DNA from 4 places in the Xanthocytophaga flava genome. Region 1 is predicted to be linked to each of the others. Evidence: riboswitches for the same ligand, from Rfam matches in the RefSeq annotation. Region 1 holds a riboswitch; each other region holds the start of a gene.
What was found. Region 1 has a riboswitch for S-adenosylmethionine ahead of QNI15_RS26125 (cysteine desulfurase family protein). Riboswitches for the same ligand answer to the same signal wherever they lie in the genome.

Region 1 (4,078 bases):
CACTCACAAGATATTCAATAAAACACGACTCAACAAAGCCATAAAAATACAGAAAATATAAATACCTCGTTGAACAAACAACTTCACTCATGGTAATAACTTTATTAACAAAATAGTTTGTTTTTGGTTGCCATAAAAAATGATTTACTCAAATTGCCTGGTATAAGGGGAGAAGTATAAGTACTTATACGTGTTTTTTATATATGTAAGTTTTTCTAAAACTCAGTGGATGGCAGGATCATTTGATTCATAGAAAAGAAGAGATTTTTACTAATGCGAATTTGTTCTTTTTTCGGATAGATAAAGTGTGTCACTCTTTAATTAATTGATATACAGATTGTTGTCTCTGTATATTTAGAGGATGATATGATAAAAGTTATCTTGTAGAAAATAGGTTCCCTATTGAAAAGGAAGGGCTTCATCGGAAATTCTACTGCATGGATCAATAATAAATAGAGCGAAAATAGGGTTTTTGTGTTGATTATTAGGTGTTTAGATGGTTATAATGCGCCTTCGTCAATAGCACACTTACGAGCTAAACTACAACTTCTTACAATTTGTGACATATTTGTAAACAGTAATAGACAAGAGTGAATCATATTATATTTTAGCTATGAAAAAACTGATACTGACTATTGGCGTTGTTTTGATTGCATGTTTAATGAGTAATGCTCAACATGCTGAGTTAATGATGTTTTCTGGAGAGATAAAAGTAGATAAACTGGAAAAAGATGAAGTTTACAAGCACTTATCTGCCTGGCAGCAAGAATATATGCCTAAAGAAACCATACGCGAATCGGATAGAGGAGCAGGAGAAATAAAAGGAACATCCTATCTGGTCTATAATAGTAATGTACACGCAGCAAGTGAAGTTACAAAAGGTTTTATTCTATTTGATTTTAAGTTTGTGGCTATAGAAGATGGATTTCGTTATCAGATAACAAATTTTAGACATGAAGGAAAGATTCGATTCCATACCATTCTAATGACGCCTAGCTTTCCCTACAAGATCAATGCAGTAGAAAAGCCTTGGTATGACCTAGTTTGGAAAGATATAAGAACACAAATAACTCAACAGACACCTAAAATGGTAGCTTCAGTAAAAGAGACTATAGAAAAAGCTGCTTTACTAGCTAGAAACGAAAATGAAGCGAAAGATAGCCTACTAACTCAAATAGGCAACGAATGAACATTTACTATGTGATTCTTCTTGTATCAAACACAAAAAAAGCTTTATAATTGCAACTATAAAGCTTTCTTTGTGTTTGATAATGAGCATTTTATAGGTAAGGCTAACAATGGGGTAAAATAATTCTACAATCTCTATAAAAAAAGTAGACAATTTGTTTGTTATATTATAAACTGACTTTATATTTGTGACATAATCCTGCTAATTAATACCACCATTAATTAGTTAATTTATACAGAGGAAGGGAGAGAACAGGCTCGCAGAACTTCCAGCAACCTTCCGACCACCCGGAAACAGTGCTACATCCTGACCGAATAGGTAAATATAAATTAACAATCATATGCTAAAAAAGACTTATCACCCTACCTGCGAACGAATGTGTTGTTGTTAAGATAGATACATTTTTTCTGTATCGGATCACGCAATACATAAGAGGTTAACCTCTATCCAGACAGTATATTTCCACTCAAATTATGAGTAATCTGACTCTTTTGAGGGAATTTATGATATGTCTGTTCTCAATCTGTTCTGTTATTTATTTATACAACTCTATGGAAATATATTTCGATAATGCAGCTACAACACCTCTCGACTCGCAGGTATTAGAGGCTATGTTACTTTATTTAGGCCGGCATCATGGTAACCCTTCATCAACACACCAATATGGAAGGATAGCTAAAGAAGCTGTGGAATCTGCCCGAAACAAGATCGCAAACCTGTTACAGGCTTCACCTGAAGAAATTTTTTTTACCTCTGGAGCCACAGAGGCAAATAATCTGGCATTAGCAGGAAGTATACACACATTGCGTTTTCGCCATTTTATAACAAGTCCTTTAGAACATGATTCAGTGTTAAAGAGCCTGGATTTTTATCGGAAGAGTTACCAGATACGTGTTAGTCTGGTGGAAACAGATGCATGGGGTAGAGTTAATCTTGGTCACCTTCAATACTTATTACAAAAGAATCCTGCATCCTTTGTAAGTCTGATGCATGGAAATAATGAAATTGGGAATCTGAATGACATAGAAGAAATTGGAAATATATGCCGCACTTATAAAGCTGTATTTCATTCTGATACGGTTCAGACGTTAGGGAAACGGCGGTTAAATCTGTCAAAGATTCCTGTTCATTTTTTGGTTGGCTCTGCTCATAAGTTTCACGGCCCTAAAGGAATAGGCTTTTTGTATGTTAATAAACAAATTCATTTACAACCATTAATACATGGTGGCTCCCAGGAAAAAAGTTTGAGAGCAGGAACTGAGAATGTAGCAGGTATCGTAGGACTGGCAACAGCTTTGGCTCTAGCTTATGAAAACCTGGATGACACACAACATTATCTGCAAAAATTAAAAGGGTATCTGATTCGTAGATTGAAAGAAGTATTTCCTCAACTGGTTTTTAATGGTGATAGCGATCAATTAGATAAGAGTCTTCCCTCTATAGTGAATATTGGATTTCCTGCCTTGGGTGATAGAGCATTGGTGGATATATTAAATGAAAAAGGTATCTATGTATCAGGAGGTAGCGCTTGCTCAAACTTGGTTGAGCATGGCTCACATGTACTCCGGCAGCTGGGCCGTAATCTGGATCTGGAAAATATTCGTTTTTCGTTTAGTAAGTATAATACACTTGCAGAAGTAGAGTATCTAGTTAAAACTTTGTCTACTATTTATAAAAACCAAAATGTATTGCAATATGCTGTTGTGTCTAAGTAATTGTTTTTTAGGTTGTTAGAATAGTTTGAAAATTTTTTATCTTAATCTCTATAAATTCTATAGGAATTATGTATTTTTGTGAGGCAGAATCAAAAGATCTGTTTTGAATGCCCTGAGCAATGGCTAAATGGAATAAAAAATATATGGTGGTAAATGTATTCTTCTTATTCACGGGCTGTTGCCAGGGTATTAAAAACCGTCAAGAAGAGTATCTGCATGTATTACTAAGGCCTTGTTTACTATGAAATTAAATTATCTGGCATTTGCAATTCCTCTTTTTTTGTTGTTCACAGCATTGGAGTATTGGGTCGCAAGAAGACAGCAGAAAGAAGACTATTTCCATTTTGATCGGTCTATTGTCAATATAAGTATTGGTATTGCAGAAAGACTTGCGGATTTATTTACAGTTGGCATTTTCTACTATTTCTACACATACATTCATACTCACTTTGCTGTATTCACTATTAAGCCAAGTGTTTTATTGTGGCTGGCATTGTTCTTATGTACAGATTTTGTGTGGTACTGGTATCATCGCTTAGCTCATGAAATCAGCTTGTTATGGAGTGTGCATGTAGTACATCATCAGAGTGAAGATTTTAACTATACTGTTTCGGCCCGTATTACTGTTTTTCAGGCATTGGTTCGAGTTGTTTTTTGGTCTGTACTTCCCTGGATCGGATTTCCACCAGAGATGATTACAAGTATTTTATTAATTCATGGTGCATATCCTTTCTTCATTCATACACGCACTATTGGCAAACTGGGAATACTGGAATATATATTGGTTACTCCATCACATCATCGGGTACATCATGCTTCAGATGAACATTACCTGGACAAGAACTATGGAGATGTTCTTATTATCTGGGATAAGATTTTCGGGACTTTTGTTGAAGAAAAGGAAGAACCTCATTATGGTTTAACGAAGCCATTGAACAGTCATAGCTTTTTATGGCAGCACTTCCATTTTATACTGGAACTATTGTATACAGTCAAACATACCCAAGGGTGGGGCAATAAAATAAAAATCATTTTTGGTGGTCCTGATCTGGTTCCTGAATATGTAAGAGAGAAATTGGAACAAAGATTCCTTTTTAATAAGTCAGTAAATGCTAGTGGTATACGATTTAAAAATTATGTCATATGGCAGATTGGATCTGTACTACTTAGCTTA
Region 2 (4,078 bases), on a different contig from region 1:
CTACCTGCTGACGTGCTACACTCAGGGCTGCTTCATAATCCCCTGTTTTAATAAGTCGTGCAAATGCTTTCGATCCTGTTACATTGGTTCGTTCCCCAACATTGATGAAATTAGTTTCTTTAGTTACCCGTAATGGTTCCAGACCTGACAATTTCATTGTCTTGTCAAACTGGGGTAGAGGACGTGGTTGATAGTTGGCTGCTACTTTTGCAATAGCCTGAATATGATCAGGTGTAGTACCACAACACCCACCTATTATATTGACAAAGCTATCTGACAGAAACCCTTCTACAATGGCTGCCATCTCATCCGGAGATTGATCATATTCGCCAAATTCGTTTGGTAGTCCGGCATTAGGATATGCAGAGGTAAAGAAAGGAGATTCCTTTGCCAGTGTTTGGACATACGGACGCATTAAGTCTGCACCTAGTGCACAATTAAGTCCTACTGAAAGCAATGGCAGATGTGATACAGAGGTTAAGAATGCTTCCGTTGTCTGTCCGGATAGGGTACGTCCGGAGGCATCTGTGATGGTTCCGGAAACCATGATAGGCAAAGGCTGCTTGTCTTTGTTATTGACAAAGAATAAATCAATGGCAAATAAAGCCGCTTTGGCATTAAGCGTATCAAAAATGGTTTCTACCAATAGTATATCCGCTCCACCATCAACAAGTCCGCGTACCTGCTCATAATAAGCGTCAACCAGTTGATCAAACGTAATGGCACGATAACCAGGATTGTTAACATCTGGCGATAAAGATGCAGTACGGTTAGTTGGGCCCATAGCACCTGCTACAAAGCGAGGCTTTTCAGGGTATTTTGCATTAAATTCTATTACCGCTTCTTTTGCTACCTTCGCTGACTCATAGTTCAATTCATATACCAGATCTTCCATATGGTAGTCTGCCATCGCGATAGAAGTACCTGAAAAGGTATTGGTTTCAATGATATCTGCACCTGCTTCCAGATATTTGGTATGGATTTCCTTAATGATTGCTGGTTGTGTAATAGATAACAAGTCATTGTTACCTTTCAAATCATGGGGGAAATCCTTAAAGCGTTCTCCTCTGTAGTCTTCTTCTGTCAGATGATATCGTTGAATCATGGTTCCCATGGCTCCATCAAGTATCAGGATACGTTGCTTGAGAATATCGCGAATGTCAGTCATGTAGGTATAGCTATGTGTTAATGTCGATGTATGGTATATATTCTTAGTATAGTAGATGAAAATTATTTCTTATGCAGGAATCCAATTGTTCCGAACCTGCCACTTTCCATTAGTTGTTCTTTTTCTGCTTTAGAAAGGTGTTTAATTTTGGGTCCGAAGTTAAGGGTATTGATACTGATTGTCCGACGCCAGTCTTCTGTTTTGAGTTTGTTACGATTCAGATTTTCACTGACAATAGTGTAAAAGGCAGACATATAACTCTTAAAGTTGTAAATCTCATAGGGTGCGAGCCCTTTCTGTTGAGTGTCATAGGTTATTTGCTCTTCTCTATCCAGACGCAAACCAAGTGTTTCCGGATTGAATACATAGGTATCTGAAGAAAGTTCAGGTTGTGGCCTGTATAAATACTTGTTCTGGTCAAAAAGGTCAATAGGATAATTAGCTAAAATACCTCCATCTACCATTACATTTACCTTCTGACCAGGCGCAGGTTTTGCTATAGTATTACCAAGAGAATCTATAAACATGGCTTTAAAATACAGAGGTATCGACATAGAAATACGAACTGCATCTGATACTTTCATGGCTGGATAGGTTTCGTATGACAACACTTCGACCTTTTGTTGGGTAAGATTGGTGCCTGTGACATATAAATCCCTCATACCGTTTGGGCCTGCCATAGTATGCAGTTGGCCCAGTGTAATATTGTCAAGTCCTGTTTTGGCCTTTAGTTGTTCTTCCAGCCATTTTGTAAACTTTTCACCCCTGTACCAGCCATAATATTTAACAAGTCTGTTGCTACCACCTATGAATACGAAACGGCCATCGTTCATTTTTTTTACAGGCATGGCATAAATTAGTTGTTTGATTTCATCTGCCGAATATCCTACAGCCAGAAGTGCGGCCTGTATAGCTCCCGCTGATGTGCCACCTACCCGGATAACAGAATCCAGCATACCCCTCCGTTCCAGTTCCTGAATAGCACCACTATAGGCTATACCCCGAATACCGCCTCCTTCCATTACCAGATTTCGATAAACGGCTGTGGCCTGGCCAAAGCATTGACCAGTTGCATAATATGCAAAGAATAGGAAAAAGAGATATCTCATTCCAGTTGTTTTTAGAGCCTATACGTATGCGGTTCCAGAGAGGAGGATCATTTGATGGGTTGCAAATGAGGCTTCTTCCTTATCTTTCCCCAGAAAATAGTTTGTTCTGGGGTGGAAAGTAGCACCTTTTTTTACGTTTCAGAGATGCAATTCTGGTAGTAGTAAGATATCTGAAACGAAAAACGGTTGCCAAGACATCATTGGGTCCATTCCCTCCGTCTTTCTGGATAAGCATTTGTGTACAAAGGTATATAATTAAAAGGAAGATAAAAAATAGATACATAGTGATTCAGTTTCATAAAATAATTCATAGTATACACAGGAATAAGAACTATCTATGGGAATGTATCTAAAACAAAGGTGTTATTTTTGTTTTGATAGATGGCAAAGAATAGTGTGGATACATATTGTTAAATCTTAAACATTCTTCAGATTTTTTACTTATGAAATTAGGTGCCATTGATATAGGGTCAAATGCTGCCCGTATGCAAATTAGTCTGGTATTACATGATGGAGATAAAGTATCTTTTAAACAGGTAGAGTACATCCGGTTTCCACTCCAATTGGGAAAGGATGTTTTTCATTCTGGCGTAATTGGTCCTCAGCGTGAAGCAAATCTGACCAAGTTTATACATGCCTGTAAGTTGTTGTTTGAATTGCATGAAGTAGACCAGTTTCGTCTTTGTGCTACATCGGCTATGCGTGAAGCAGAAAACGGACCAGATATTGTGAAGCGGATACAAGAAAAACTGAATATGCGTATTCAAGTTATCACAGGGAATCAGGAGGCTGAGCTGGTTAACAATGTAGTAGTACGTGAATTGGATGCAGCTACTTATGTGCACATTGATGTAGGAGGAGGGAGTACTGAATTGAATGTATATGTAAATCAGAAAAAAATTGCAGCTCGGTCTTTTAAAATTGGCTCGGTACGATTACTCGAAGAGCCTAAAAAAGCTGCGCGCCAATGGAAGTCTATGAAAGAATGGCTAGAAGAAGAACTTACAGGGCTTTCAGATTCTGTCTATGCTGTAGGAACGGGAGGGAATATCAGCAAAATTTATGAGATGGCTAAGCTTTATCAGTTCACACAACAGAGCGTAAGTGGAATGGTAAGTCGGGACGATATTGAAACCATTCATGATTTTGTAATGCGACATTCTGTAGAAGATCGGATCAACAAACTACGTTTGAACCCTGATCGGGCGGATGTGATTGTACCTGCAGCAGAAATATATTTATATGTAATGCAGTGTGCCAATGCTGATCTGATCAAAGTGCCTGAAATAGGTCTGATTGATGGGATTATACAAGGCCTCTATGAGAAGGTAAAAAAAGTAAGGGTATAAAAGAGTAAAAGCTCGTTTGTAAAATCAACAAACGGGCTTTTACTCTTTTGATAATAAGCTCTTATCGTCTTTTCCATTGGAGAAGTTTTAGTTTCCAATAGAACCATGAATCTACATCGCCATTGTGTACATGGAACTCACTGCGACGAATCTTGTCAAAGAGCTTGATGGCATCATCAAGTTGATTGTTTCTTAAGTAAGACCATGCCAGATAATATTCCGCTTCCTGGTAATAACCATACGTGTTTTCTTTTGCAGATAGATATAGAACCTGCTTAAAACAATAGATTGCTGTAGAGGCTTGATTTAGAGCAAGGTATGCATTGCCTGCAAGAAAAGTCTCCATAAGGCTTTTTTCTTTGCTGCCTTTATATAATTCTACTACACGAACATAGTTGGCATTCACATATTCTGTATGAATCAGGTATTCTGTTTTGGGATGTTTGGGACCT
Region 3 (4,078 bases), on a different contig from region 1:
TTGTTCCAATGGAACAAAGCACTAAAAATGATTATCAGTTAGCTAATATACTCCGGCTGGAAGTAAATGGTGAAATTAAGTTTATCCGGAAATAATAAGGGTTCAGGTATGATACCTGAACCCTTATTATTACTTTCCACTTATTTTTATTGAATTCATAACCTCTTTCGCAATAGGTTGCCAGTGTTCTCTTACCTGCACAGGGCAATTAAAGGCCATAACATTCACCTTATTACGAATTGTTGTGTACACAATATAAGAATATTGGCGTGTAATCCCCTTATTAGCTGAATTAGGATCTTCATCACGCAATTCTGCGGTGTATTCTAAAACGATGAAGTCCCTTTCATTAATCTGGACAACTCCTTCCTGAATAAAATCGACTTTAGTAAAGTTAGACCGGATTCCCGATTTAAAAAAGTCTTTCAGCATTGCCAGATCCTGTTGCCTTCCAGGTGTAGTTGTTTGATTAAAAGAGAAATCAGCTACCCGGTCAGCACTTGAAAAACTAGCAGTTGGCTTTCTTGATACAAAATATTTGGCTGCTATTTCATCATCTGTCATTGGATGAAAATCTTCAGGCAGCGAAACCGTAATTTGGTCAGTTAACTTTGTCTTCTTTAATTTAGGAATACCCTGAAAGCCTACTCCCCAAACTGTTAAAACGAATAAAAAAATCTTAAGTTGAAATCCCATAGCATTTTAAAATAGTAATGAACACAAAATAAGTGCAAAATCTGATCCCATATCAGTTTTTAAGTTCTAATTGGGAAATGTTTTTTTAAAACCTGAACCATCCTCAAAACTCATAAGGTTAATCAATGATTTTGCCATAGTTGAAGGTTTCATAAACAAATTTTGCAAATCTAAAAAACGCTTTCTACTTTTGTAACCCTGCAAGTCAATTACCCTCAACAAGTAATTGGTTTATACAGAAGACGGGAGAGAATAGGCTCGAAGAACGTCTGGCAACCTACCCACAATGGCAAGGTGCTAAATCCTACCTAAGCTGATTAGGAAATATAAATCAAAAAATCATGCTTCTTAAAAGATTATTTTCACGCCATTTGTGCATGACTGTGTTATCGCAACATTGTCTTCCAGTATCTTTTCGTGTATTGAGTTTCTTTCCTTTCCGAATGCGCTACAGTTTGCTTTCAATGCAAAAAAGCAACGAAATCGTATTACTCTACTAGTTTCATATACTTTAAGGAGATTTATTTTGGAATTGCTTTTAAAAAAGCCTTATTTACAAGAATCCAAATTTCAATCTTATTTAAAAACCTCAAACACACCTAGTTATGTCTCAATTACGTTTCGAAACCTTACAACTGCATGCCGGTCAGGAAGTTGATCCAACTACACAATCACGTGCAGTACCTCTTTACCAAACCACTTCTTACCAATTCAAAGATTCAACCCATGGTGCAAATCTGTTTGCCTTAAAAGAGTTTGGCAACATTTATACACGCATCATGAACCCTACACAGGATGTTTTTGAGAAGCGAATTGCAGCATTAGAGGGCGGAGTGGCAGCATTGGCTGTAGCGTCAGGACATGCAGCGCAATTTATTGCATTAAATAACATTCTCAATGTTGGCGACAACTTTGTCACTTCTCCATTTTTGTATGGAGGAAGCTGGAATCAATTTAAAGTTTCTTTTAAAAGGCTTGGCGTAGAAGCTCGCTTTGCGAAAGACAATGAACCAGCCAGCTTCGAACAATTAATCGATGAAAAAACTAAGGCTATTTATCTGGAAACGATTGGAAATCCTGGTTTGAATGTAGCAGACTTCGATGCCATTGCAGCCTTAGCCAAAAAGTATGATCTACCTGTAATTGTTGACAATACATTTGGTATTGGCGGTTATCTTTTCCGTCCATTGGAACATGGAGCCCATGTTGTTGTAGAATCAGCGACCAAATGGATTGGAGGACACGGTACCAGTATTGGCGGGGTAATTATTGATGGAGGTAATTACAATTGGGGTAATGGAAAATATCCGCAGTTTACAGAACCATCAGAAGGTTATCATGGATTAAAGTTCTGGGATATTTTCGGAGAAGGTAATCCTATTGGACTTCCTAATATCGCCTTCATTATCCGTTGCCGGGTAGAAGGTTTACGGGATTGGGGTCCGGCCATTAGTCCGTTTAACTCATTCTTATTCCTGCAAGGATTAGAAACTCTTTCTTTACGTGCAGATCGTCATGTGGAGAATGCACTGAAACTGGCTCAATGGCTGGAAGCACATGATCAGGTAGAAAGTGTAAACTATCCTGGTCTGCCAAGCAGCCCACATTATACACTGGCTCAGAAATATCTGAAACGTGGAGCAGGAGCCATTCTGACGTTCAACATCAAAGGAGGCAAAGATGAAGCTGAGAAGTTTGTTAACAGCTTAAAGCTAACTAGCCATTTGGCCAATGTAGGAGATGCCAAGACGCTTATTATCCATCCAGCCTCAACTACTCATTCTCAATTGAATGAAACAGAACAACGCAGTGCTGGTGTAGAGCCTACATTACTGCGGGTGTCAGTAGGCTTGGAACATATTGAAGATATTAAAGCCGATTTTGAACAGGCATTTGTTAAAATTCACGAAGATAGCGCAGTATTAAATTAATATAAAAGGGTTTCATGGCTAAAATAACTAGCCATGAAACCAATCTTTTCATCCCTAATTATGAATTGAATTTGAATCTTTTACAATTCAGTTACGAACAAGAATTTACATTAGAGTCTGGAGAAACTTTAGCACGGTTCAATCTGGTGTATGGAACATCCGGCACACTAAATGAAACAAAAGATAATGTAGTCTGGGTTTGTCATGCATTGACAGGAAATGCAAGTGCAGATGACTGGTGGTCAGGAATGATTGGAGAAGGTAAATTCTACAATCCTGATGAGCATTTTATTATATGTGCTAACATCCTTGGTTCACATTATGGATCAACAGGGCCATTTTCATGGAATAACAAAACCGATGATCGGTACTATCACGACTTTCCGTTTGTGACTATCCGGGATATGGTCAATGCCATGGAACTACTTCGTATTCACTTAGGCATTACAAAGATCCACACCTGTATTGGCGGCTCACTTGGTGGGCAACAAGCTATGGAATGGGCAATTCTGCAGCCTACTCTCATTGACAACCTGATTCTGATAGCCACCAATGCCTACCATTCGGCATGGGGAATAGCTTTCAATGAGTCACAACGTATGGCAATCGAAACAGATCCAACCTGGAAAGAAAAACGTCCAGATGCAGGTATCCAGGGAATGAAAACAGCCAGATCTATTGCCTTACTGTCTTATCGCCATTACGAAACATACACTCAGAAACAAACGTCACCTGATAAAAACAAACAGGATGATTTTCCTGCATCGTCTTATCAACGATACCAGGGTGAGAAATTGGCAAAACGATTTAATGCATTCAGCTATTGGGTATTGTCCAAAGCAATGGATTCACACAATGTAGGTCGTGGACGTGGAGGAGTAGAAGCTGCACTACGGGTGATCCGATCCAAAACACTTGTCATAGGTATATCTACAGATATTTTATTTCCTGTATCAGAACAGAAATACCTGGCACAGACTATACCGAATGCACAATACACAGAGATAGACTCCATTTATGGACATGATGGTTTTTTAGTAGAGTTTGAGATTTTGAGTCAGATACTAAAAAAATTTTATATCTCCTCTGACATTCCGAAAGATATACCAGTAGAAAAAGAGTGAGATTTTTATTCATATAGACATATAAGTAAGACGTTACATGAGCAAGAAATTACGCATCGGTTTATTTGGCTTTGGCGTGGTAGGCCAAGGCCTTTACGACATTTTTACACATACAACAGATTTTAATGCCGAGATTGTCAAAATCTGTGTAAAAAACCCTCACAAATCCCGTCCATTACCCGCAGATCGATTTACATTCGATCCGGATGATATCCTGGGCGACCCAACTATCAATCTGGTTGTTGAAATGATCAATAACACAGAAGATGCGTATATCATTGCCAAAACAGCCCTTCAGAATGGAAAAACCGTTGTTTCTGCCAGCAA
Region 4 (4,078 bases), on a different contig from region 1:
CCTCTTTGATCTAAATATGAAACCCAACATGACAGGTGTAGCCCGAGCACACAGGCAAGATCAGGATAGTCTGAGTGCCCTGGCAGCCCGAAAGATAGGTTGGGAATTTACGGATTTACTTATCAATATGTTGAATCAACGATGGAGCTTATAAAGGACCCTGTTTGTTGTGTTAGTTCATGTAGATAAACAGTTGTGTGCACTTTCATTTAAACTAATTGTAGCTAGATATGCTAGAAAGAGTTTATTTATTGGTTACTTTCGCGCAATTATTCACCTGTCTGTAGTTGTATGAGTAGTAAAAAAGAAGGGAACCAGTACGATAAGATATTTAAGGAGAATTTAGAGTCTGTTACTCTGGCACTGATTGAGAAGGTGCTTCAGATTCAAGTGGCCTCTTACGAGAAAATGCCACAGGAACTACAACGCACAGTAGAAAGAAGGCCTGACCAATTGCTGAAAATTACCGACAAGCAAGGGTACACTTTCTTATTACAGCTTGAATTCCAACTGGTAGATGAAGCTGCTATGGTATATCGGATGCTGGAATACAGAGGTATGCTCTCCCGAAAATATGAATTGCCTGTTAAACAGTATGTAATCTTTCTTTCCGATCCGCAACCGAAGATGCCGACTCATATTGAAGAACCCGATCTTTCCTATGCGTTTCGGTTAGTTCAGTTTTCGACCATTGACTATAAGTTGTTTCTCTCTTCTGAAAAAGGAGATGAGGTCGTATTTGCTATATTGGGTAAGTTTGGCGATACTCATCCGGAAGAGGCAGTTGCTCTTATTGTAGAACGCATAAACCAGACTTCGACAAGCAAAAGTGAACTGCAACGTCACTTGCAACAATTACGTATATTAGCTAACTTGCGTAAACTAACACCTTTTATAGAAATCATGATTGACTCGATTACTCCATACATCAAAAAAGACGATGATTTCCTTTTTAGAGAAGGAAAACTGGAAGGAAAACTGGAAGGAAAGCTGGAAGGAAAGCGAGAAGCCATTCTAAAATTGCTGAAGGACGGAGTATTGACCACTCCGCAACTGGCTTCTTATTTTGATGTGACAGAAGAATTTGTAGAAGAGTTGCGGAAGACTCTCACTAAGTGAGCTGTTTTTTATTCACAAAAATATCGTTGGTCTGGACATTGGTTCAGACCTCTTTTATTTATACTATTTGCTACAGAAATACACTGCTTGAACGGTCACAAAGAAGTATATTAGTCAACCTGAAATCTAGGAAATATATAAATACATAATCTCTACAGAAAAAGTAGGGATATAATTTGGAAATCAAAAATTAGTCTCTACATTTGCATCATCTTACTAATTAAGCACCACCAATTAATTAGTTAATTTATACAGAGGAAGGGAGAGAACAGGCTCGCAGAACTTCCAGCAACTTTCTGACCACCGGAAACAGTGCTACTTCCTGACCTTATTGGTAAAGATAAATTAACAAGACGATGAAACAACTCCTATTCTCAGCATTTGTGAGACGTCTGTTGCACACAACAGGGATGTACTATTTCTTAGTTGAGCCTATGGATTATATCATAGCAAGCCACTATGAAGATAGTGAGTGTTGTTGACAGAAATTTCTATCTGCCATTAGTTATAATCACAAACGTATACTGCCTGCTTTGTCGAGCTGCCTTTTTTGGTAGAGTGGAAATATCATGTCTTTACAATAGAAAATAAGTAACCAATCAACAACTACCTATAACCAATGCTTCCAGAACCCCTGGATTGAGAGATATTCAGGGCTACTGCAAGTTTTATCTTTTGATTTACCACTAAACCAACAGTAATTATGAAACGTATTTCCTTTTTATTCCTTGCTATTATCGCTTCTGCTTTAGTATCCTTTATCGGAAAAGAAATTTCTAAGGGAGAAACAACGCTGAAAGTAGATACACAAGCCAGTAAGCTGGTTTGGACAGGCAAAAAATTTACTGGCCAGCATACAGGCAACATTGCATTGACCAGTGGCAATCTGATTGTAACAGATGGCAAGCTGAAAGGTGGAACTTTTGAAATTGATACTCGAACAATTACTGTTACCGATATTACAGATAGTGAACAAAACGCCAAACTGGTAAAACATTTAAAAGGTGATGACTTTTTTGGCGTAGAGAAATTTCCAAAAGCTACTCTGACAATCACTTCTGCTACCCCAAAGGGAGGAGATGCCTACGACCTTTCCGGGAAACTGACCATCAAAGGTGTAACTAACACAGTTAACTTCCCAGCTGTAGTGAAGATTGAAAAAGACAAAGCTACCGCAACTGCCAAAATAGTAGTAAACCGTACTAAATATGATATTAAGTATGGCTCTAAGTCTTTCTTCCCCAACATTGGAGACAAGTTTATCTACGATGATTTTGAACTGGATGTAAACATTGTTGCTGCCGGACAATCTACTGCTACTGCAAAAGCGAAATAAAACAGCTTTTAGCCTCTAAAGTAAAGTGTAAAAGTATAATTATAGTTAAAGTGTGAATGTAAGAAAGGGAATTAACCAATCTGATTTGACTTTGGGTATGGGCTTTGCCATTGCCTGCCCAAAGTCCAATCTTTCATACCTGTCACTAAAGTACAGCAACCATACAACTCTATACAGTATTGATGAAATTTTACTTCTTACTAGTTCTGCTGGTTTCCTCTGCCGTATTGGCTCAGCGTGTGAGACAGGAAGAGCATCATGCTCATTCGGGTGGAGGAGATCATAATCATCTGGCACATATACAAGCTTATCGACAGGAAACTGTATATGTTCATAATCTTCCTGCCCCGCATTTACTCAAAGGAGTTGGATCTTCTAATCTCAAAATAAAAACCTCTTCTGCACAGGCACAGGCTTATTTTAGTCAAGGGGTTGCTTTATTGCACTGCTTCTGGGATTTTGAGGCCTATCGTGCATTTAAAGAAGCTATTCGGCTTGATTCTGCCGCTCTGATGCCTTACTGGGGTTTGTACAGTGCCATCGGTGCTATTGAAGGAGATGACTTTACAGCCGATAAATTATTGGCTATTCAACAATTGAAAAAGCTAAAAGAAACAGCTTCTGAACATGAGAAGCTATATGCGGATGCAATATTGGCAAGAGATGAAGAACAAGATGGAAGTAAGAAAGAATACCAAAAGAAGCTGGAACTGATCATTCACAAATATCCGCAAGATATAGATGCCAAGTTGTTTCTGGCATTAAGCAAAATGGGAGGGTACGATGCGGCTATGAATCCACGTGAAGGACAGCTATATGCTGAATACCTGTTGCGTGATCTGCTGAAAAATTACCCTGACAATGCGGCTGCTCATCACTACTGGATACATCTGATGGAAAACTGCTGTCCGGAACAGGCGCTGGAGAGTTCTGTCAAGTTACCCACTTTGGCACCTGCCTCAGGACATATGGTGCATATGCCAGGGCATGTGTATTATAAGTTGGGTGACTACAAAAAAGCGTATGATGCCTTTGCTGCTTCGCTGGCTGTCGACTCTGTCTATATGAAAGAGCAGGGAATTGCGGAAGTAGATGCCTGGAATTATATCCATAACATCAACTATCTTTTATCTAACTGTGCCGAAGATGGACGGTATGCAACTGCACTAGTATATGCAGAAAAACTGAAAAACATGCCTGCTACCAAAGAACGCAAACGAAAATACGAAGGCCGTTTTTTTTATCAGGGGATAATTGCACCTGCCAAGATGGAACTGTGCTTTGGATTTTACAAGAAGGCTGCGGATCGTCTGTCTGCTATTCGGCTCGATCAGGATAGTTTATATACAACCAAAGCCATAGCCTACAAAGATGCTCTGTATTACTTTGCTTCAGGAATGCATGCGGTAAAAAGCAACAAAATCGCTGATGCCAGAAAGTATGCAGATGCATTGGATGCTTCGTTATGGCGCAACAGTCACCAATTGCACTCTGATGATATTATCAATACCCGTAGGCTAAATGATCTGAATGTAGCTTCTCTTGAATTACAGGGTGTAATTAAAAGTGCAGAAAATAACTATAATGAAGCTGTTGTCTTACTGGAAAAAGCAAAACAGAAAG

Region 2: another riboswitch for S-adenosylmethionine. It lies ahead of QNI15_RS29255 (patatin-like phospholipase family protein); the one in region 1 lies ahead of QNI15_RS26125 (cysteine desulfurase family protein).
Region 3: another riboswitch for S-adenosylmethionine. It lies ahead of QNI15_RS00530 (O-acetylhomoserine aminocarboxypropyltransferase/cysteine synthase family protein); the one in region 1 lies ahead of QNI15_RS26125 (cysteine desulfurase family protein).
Region 4: another riboswitch for S-adenosylmethionine. It lies ahead of QNI15_RS32030 (YceI family protein); the one in region 1 lies ahead of QNI15_RS26125 (cysteine desulfurase family protein).

The regions. Positions count from the first base shown of each region.
Region 1 is NZ_JASJOR010000021.1:55,240-59,317, reverse strand. Features, by position in the region: gene QNI15_RS26130 (DUF4468 domain-containing protein) at 614-1,189, shown strand; SAM riboswitch class I at 1,417-1,520, shown strand; gene QNI15_RS26125 (cysteine desulfurase family protein) at 1,741-2,904, shown strand; gene QNI15_RS26120 (sterol desaturase family protein) at 3,146-4,078, shown strand, end outside.
Region 2 is NZ_JASJOR010000026.1:113,509-117,586, forward strand. Features, by position in the region: gene metH (methionine synthase) at 1-1,168, opposite strand, end outside; gene QNI15_RS29255 (patatin-like phospholipase family protein) at 1,231-2,277, opposite strand; SAM riboswitch class I at 2,354-2,511, opposite strand; gene QNI15_RS29260 (Ppx/GppA phosphatase family protein) at 2,721-3,626, shown strand; gene QNI15_RS29265 (tetratricopeptide repeat protein) at 3,688-4,078, opposite strand, start outside.
Region 3 is NZ_JASJOR010000001.1:130,683-134,760, forward strand. Features, by position in the region: gene QNI15_RS00520 (L-threonylcarbamoyladenylate synthase) at 1-95, shown strand, start outside; gene QNI15_RS00525 (hypothetical protein) at 130-696, opposite strand; SAM riboswitch class I at 925-1,029, shown strand; gene QNI15_RS00530 (O-acetylhomoserine aminocarboxypropyltransferase/cysteine synthase family protein) at 1,302-2,627, shown strand; gene QNI15_RS00535 (homoserine O-acetyltransferase family protein) at 2,642-3,751, shown strand; gene QNI15_RS00540 (homoserine dehydrogenase) at 3,789-4,078, shown strand, end outside.
Region 4 is NZ_JASJOR010000033.1:30,385-34,462, forward strand. Features, by position in the region: gene QNI15_RS32020 (ATP-grasp domain-containing protein) at 1-154, shown strand, start outside; gene QNI15_RS32025 (hypothetical protein) at 292-1,119, shown strand; SAM riboswitch class I at 1,364-1,466, shown strand; gene QNI15_RS32030 (YceI family protein) at 1,823-2,455, shown strand; gene QNI15_RS32035 (tetratricopeptide repeat protein) at 2,638-4,078, shown strand, end outside.